DNA from 2 places in the Desulfofundulus luciae genome. Region 1 is predicted to be linked to the other one. Evidence: predicted binding sites of a transcription regulator. Region 1 holds the regulator's gene; the other holds the start of a gene.
The links. Region 1 encodes HrcA, which represses chaperone genes, less so after heat shock. Its sites were predicted from a motif close to TGTTAGCACTCNNNNNNNNNGAGTGCTAACA; they were not measured.
Positions count from the first base shown of each region.

Region 2: groES (co-chaperone GroES) is a predicted target of HrcA. The motif match lies at 1,490-1,520, and genes of this name have one in related genera.

Region 1 covers NZ_JAUSUX010000010.1:51,422-54,546, forward strand. The annotation lists gene hemW (radical SAM family heme chaperone HemW) at 1-1,102, shown strand, start outside; gene hrcA (heat-inducible transcriptional repressor HrcA) at 1,186-2,232, shown strand; gene J2Z49_RS07650 (TCP-1/cpn60 chaperonin family protein) at 2,246-3,125, shown strand, end outside.
Region 2 covers NZ_JAUSUX010000007.1:44,622-47,746, forward strand. The annotation lists gene groL (chaperonin GroEL) at 1-1,109, opposite strand, end outside; gene groES (co-chaperone GroES) at 1,158-1,448, opposite strand; gene J2Z49_RS05760 (Crp/Fnr family transcriptional regulator) at 2,017-2,718, shown strand; gene J2Z49_RS05765 (hypothetical protein) at 2,820-2,948, shown strand.

The DNA.
Region 1 (3,125 bases):
CAAATGCCGGTACTGCGACTTTGTTTCCTATACCTATGACCCGGAGGCCGCCCGCCGGTACCGGGTCGCGCTTTTACAGGAAATGGCCCTGTACCACGAGCGGCTAACCCAACAGGAGAGGCGGCTAAAAACCATTTTCATCGGCGGGGGCACCCCCACCTGTCTGCCGGAGGAAGACCTGGCAGCCATTCTGGAAGGATGCAGCCGTTATTTTCAGTGGCTTTCCGGGGTGGAGGTGACCGTGGAGGCCAATCCCGGCACGGTGGATTTATCAAAGCTAAAGACCTTGCGCTACGCCGGTGTCAACCGCCTTTCCCTGGGGGTGCAGACCTGTTCGGACCACCTTTTGAGCTTGCTTGGAAGGTTACATGATTTTACCCAGGCGGTAGAGGCGGTGCAGTTGGCCCGCCGGGCTGGTTTTGACAATCTTAACCTGGATCTTATCTTTGCCATACCCGGCCAAACCATGGCGGATTGGCAACACTGCCTTGATAAAATTTTGGCCTTACAGCCGGAGCATATTTCCGCCTACTCCCTGCAAATAGAGGAAGACACTCCGCTGGCCCGGGCGGTGGCTGAAGGCCGTGTCTTTCCCTGTGACGAGGAAACCGAACTGGCCATGTACCGGGAGGTAATCAACTCTCTGGCGGCCCGGGGTTACGAACATTATGAGATTTCCAATTTTGCCCGCCCGGGCTACCGGTGCCGGCATAATTTAACCTACTGGCACAACGAGCCCTATCTCGGCCTGGGCCTGGCAGCCCATTCCTGCCTTGGGGACGAGCGCTTTTATAATACCGGTTCCCTGGAGGAATACGAGGCGCTCCTTTTGGCCGGGGGGCTCCCGGTGGCGGGCCGCGAGCATTTATCCCGGACCACCATGATGGCTGAAACGGTATTTCTGGGCCTCCGCCTTATAGAGGGGCTGGATCTGGAGAAATTTGCAGCCCGTTTTGGGAAAAATATTGAAGAGGTTTTTGGTAAGCAGATAAAGAAATTAAGCAGTTTAGGTTTGGTGGAAATATGCTCCAATCACCTGAGGTTGACTTCGCGGGGTTTACCCCTGGCCAATGCTGTCTTCCGGGAGTTTGTGTTGCCTTGACAAATGTTCAGTCCGGTGCTATGTTTAACATAAAAGGGTTTAGCACTCAGCACAATCGAGTGCTAACAAAGGGGGTGCTAAGGGTGAGAATGGATGCCCGCAAGCAGGATATCCTTCTGGCCATTATCACCGATTACATTGCCACCGCTGAACCGGTGGGTTCCCGCACTATCGCCCGGAAATACCGGCTGGGCATCAGTCCGGCCACCATCCGCAATGAGATGGCCGATCTGGAGGAGATGGGTTATATTGAACAGCCACATACCTCCGCCGGACGAATCCCTTCGGAGTTAGGATACCGGTATTACGTGGATTATTTGATGAAACGGCAGGAGCTAACCGTCGAGGAAGAAGAGTTGATCCGCAAAAGCTATCGCCAGAAAGTGCGGGATGTGGGAGAAGTAATTCAACGCACGGGACAGTTATTGTCCCAGTTGACCCAGTACGCCGCCATGGTGCTTCCGCCCAAAATCGGTACCAGCAGCTTTAAATACATACGCCTGGTTCAACTGGGTCCCGAGCAGGCCATGCTGGTCGCCATTATGGATAGCGGCACCGTGCACCACCGGATTATTGATATACCCAGTGGCATAACCTCCGAGGACCTGGAAACCATCTCCACGGTGCTGAATGCCAAACTTCAGGGTCGCACTATGGACAGCATTAAGCTAACCCTGGTGAAGGAAATTTACTTTGAACTGGTCAAGCATAAGCACATTATTGAGCTGGCCATGGAACTGTTGCAGGATAGCCTGACCAGGCAGCCGGAGGACAGAATATATCTTGGCGGGATCCTTAATATATTAAATCAACCGGAATTCCATAATGTGGAGAAGGTTAAAACCTTGCTCAGCCTGCTGGAACAGGAAAATCTTCTGTGTAATTTATTAGCTGACGACGTGGGCAAAGAAGGCGTTACCGTGCGCATTGGCCGGGAGATCCGCTGCCGGCAGATGAGCAACTGCAGTATGGTCGTGGCCACCTACCGGTTGAAAGGGAAGCCCGTCGGGTCTATTGGCGTTTTGGGTCCAACCCGCATGGATTACGCCAGGGTGGTCACCGTAGTGGAGCATTTGACCAAAAACCTTTCCCGCGCCCTGGAAGATCTCCTGGGAGGCGGGGGCAAATAAGGGGGAGCGGGTTTTGAGTCTCAAGCAGCAGGCCAGCACGGGCACGGAAGTGGATGAGCGGCTGGCGGCCCTGGTCACCAATGCCAACGCCGTTCGTGCCATTGCTTCGGCAGTAGAAGGTACCCTGGGGCCAAAGGGCCTGGATACCATGCTGGTGGATAAATTTGGGGAAGTGGTCATTACCAACGACGGTGTAACCATTCTCACCATGATGGAGGCCAATCATCCCGCGGCCCGGATGTTAATCAATATTGCCAAGGCCCAGCAGGAGGAAATTGGCGACGGTACCACCACTGCTACGGTAATGGCCGGGGCCATGGTTGGTGCCGGGGTGGAGCAGGTGGCCCGGGGAGTGCCGGTAGCCCGGGTTATTGAGGGCATCCGGGCGGGAGTTAAGCGGGGCCTGGAGGTTATGATGCAAAAGGCCCGGCCGGTGGCAGATCTGGACGACCCATTAATCTATCAGGTTGCCCTGGTGGCCGGACGGGGGCACGAGGATATTGCGGCCCTGGTGGTGCAGGCGGCCAGGATGATTGGCCGGGATAAGCTCTTAGACCGGGCCTTTCGCTTTTCAGATACCGTCATGGCTGAGGAAGGGGCGGATAACCAGGTTTTTATGGGCGTGATCGTAAACAAGGAGCCCATGAACCGCCAGATGCCCCGGGAACTGACGGATGCTGGGGTGCTGGTAATTGATGATGCCCTGGAGCCGGAGGAAATTGAGGAGGAAGCCCTGGCCACCGAAGCCGGCTTTGCCCGTTACATGGAGTTGCAGGACCAGTTCCGGGAAAACATACAGAAAATTATTGACTTGCAGGTGGGGCTGGTGCTGGCCGACCGGGGCGTCCATGACGTTGCCGAAGAAATGCTCACCGATGCCGGCATCATGGTCG
Region 2 (3,125 bases), on a different contig from region 1:
TTGGCCAGACGCTCCTGCAGCTTCTCCCGGTCAAAGTCGGAGGTAGTTTCTTCGATCTGCTTCTTGATGGAGGCGATCCGGGCATTAATCTTGTCCTGGGAACCGGCACCGCCGACAATGATGGTTTCTTCCTTCTTCACCCGTACCTTGGAGGCCCGGCCGAGCATGTCGATGGTAGCCTTATCAAGCTTCAAGCCCAGCTCTTCGCTGATCACGGTACCTCCGGTAAGAATGGCGATGTCCTCCAGCATGGCCTTGCGCCGGTCACCAAAGCCGGGAGCCTTGACGGCGACGCAGGACAGGGTGCCACGCAGCTTGTTCAGCACCAGGGTGGCCAGGGCCTCGCCTTCCACATCCTCGGCAATGATCAACAGCGGCTTGCCGGCCTGGACGATCCTTTCCAGAATAGGCAGCAGGTCGGCCACGGCGCTGATCTTCCGGTCGGTGATGAGGATGTAGGGATCGTTGAGGATGGCCTCCATCTTCTCGGTATCGGTGATCATGTACGGGGATATGTAACCCCGGTCGAAGTTCATCCCTTCCACCACTTCCAGGGTGGTACCGATACCCTTGGATTCCTCGACGGTAATTACACCGTCCTTGCCCACCTTTTCCATGGCTTCAGAGATTAACTCGCCGATGGACGGGTCATTGGCCGAGATGGAAGCTACCTGGGCAATGGCAGCCTTGCTTTCCACCGGCTTGGCGGCTGCCTTGATGGCCTCTACGGCTTTTTCCACCGCCTTTTCAATGCCCCGCTTGATGATCATCGGGTTGGCGCCGGCGGCTACGTTCTTCAAACCTTCCCGGACAATGGCCTGGGCCAGTACAGTAGCAGTGGTAGTACCATCGCCGGCCACGTCATTGGTCTTGGTGGCTACTTCTTTAACCAGCTGGGCGCCCATATTCTCAAAGGGATCGGTTAATTCAATTTCCCGGGCAATGGTCACACCGTCGTTGGTGATCATGGGAGAACCAAACTTCTTCTCCAGCACCACGTTGCGGCCCTTTGGTCCCAGGGTAACCCGCACCGCTTCAGCCAGGGCATTTACGCCTCTTTCCAGGGCACGGCGTGCATCTTCCCGGAAAATAATCTCTTTACCAGCCAATTTCCTCGACCTCCTTAGATATTTTGATCACGCGTTCCAAAGCACCAGTTACTTTTCAATAACCCCAAGGATGTCAGCTTCACGCATGATCAGATACTCTTCATCATCTATCTTGACCTCGTTACCGGCATACTTGGAGAACAACACCCTGTCCCCCACCTTGAGATCAATAGGTACACGGGTGCCGTTTTCCAGCAGGCGGCCGGGACCTACCGCCACCACTTCCCCCTCCTGGGGCTTTTCCTTGGCGGTTTCAGGCAGCACAATGCCCCCCTTGGTCTTCTCCTCGCTGGGCAGCGGCTTGACAACCACCCGTTCACCTAATGGTCTAATCCTCACCTAAAACCCCTCCTTTAAAATAAGAGATTGGTTTCCTCTATTGTTAGCACTCATTTAAACCGAGTGCTAATACCCAAGTACTATAATATAAAGGGGGAAGGGCAAAAAGCAACTTTCCTCAAAAGACTTAATCCCCCTTTTGCACCGATCGAGGGAAATTACAGGGAATTATCTCGCTTTTTCTCCCACCAATGAGCTGTTATCACTGCTTTTTGTGTAAACATTTCTTAGCTGCTCTAGAAACATTTTCCCCACAAAAAAACATTTTATACATGAAAATATTTTATACATGCAGTGTCTGTACAGGCGCTGGGAAATCCCGAAAATCGAGGCTTCCCGGCCTTTTTTCTCCAGCTGCAAACATTTGCAAACCTGCTTGCTGAAGATGCTCTCGATGGCTTCACTGCCTCGGCCTGGGTGTCGGGCAGGACGTGGGAGTATGTGGCCAGGGTAATCTGCACGCTTGAGTGCCCCAGCCGCTCGGCGACGAACGCTACATGTTAAAATTTTTACATTGTCTGAAAAAAAGTTATGGTAAAATTATGTGTTTAGAAACAGCACAATTAAGTTGAATGAAAATTTGATGGGCAGGGAAAAGAAGATGGAAGTAAAACGTTGCCTTTGCCTTAAGGATATTCCCCTTTTTACTGGTGTGGAGAGGGAAACCTTTCGGCCCATTTGCCAGGCTGCTACAAAACGCTATATCCGGAGGGGAGAGGTTCTTTTTTACCAGGGGGATAAAGTAGATACTGTTTGCCTGGTTAAGGAAGGAAGTTTTAAAATGGTACGGGTAAGCGAAGATGGCCGGGAGACAATTTTGCAAATCATTACCCGGGGCGAAACAATCGGTGAAGCTGCTCTGTTTCAGGAAAAATGTCATCCGGCAACTGCCATCGCTCTAGAAGACGCCAAAGTTTGCAGCATCAGCAGACGCCTCGTGGAAGAGGTAATCAAAAAAACACCGGATCTGGCGTGGCAGGTTATTGCTAGCTTGGGAAGCCGTCTTTATGCTACCTGGGAGCAGGTAGCCGAATTAAATTCGCTTACTACCCGGGAGAAAGTGTTAAGTTTATTAATACGGCTGGCCCGGGAACACGGTGAAGTCTGCCCTGAAGGTACGCGTATCAAGCTCCATCTAACTCAGCAGGAAATAGCTTCCATGGTAGGAGCATCTCGGGTAATGGTGGCACAGGTGCTGAAAGAACTGGCCACGAGTAATTACCTCTACCGGGAAGAAAAGTACTATGTTTTACGTGATCGATGCTTTTAAATTTCGTGTGATCAATGTAAAATCTTTTACAGCTCCCTCCCCGGGCAAGTGTTAATATCAAGTTAAACTTTTTTAAGGGGAGGTGAGTAAGAAAAAAGTAGTTGCTCTGCAGGTTGCGGCACGGTTTTGATCCCAGAAATCAAAAAGGTCATGTGGTCGGCCAAGCAAAGGAAATCCGGGATGATGATACGCTGGTTTTCGGCGTATACAAGATGGTCAAAACCCGCTAAAACCTTTCTAAAAAAGGCTTAATGCAGGTAGTTGCGGTATCCGGCAAGGTCGGTTACCGCCTGAGCGGAAAAGCATGCGTCAAAGAAAATGAAGTACTGTTCAAGGTAGAAAAAGCCGAAGCATTATTATAGGCGGCATTTTTTAGTGATGAAATCTGCGAAATAAGTTTAGGGGGT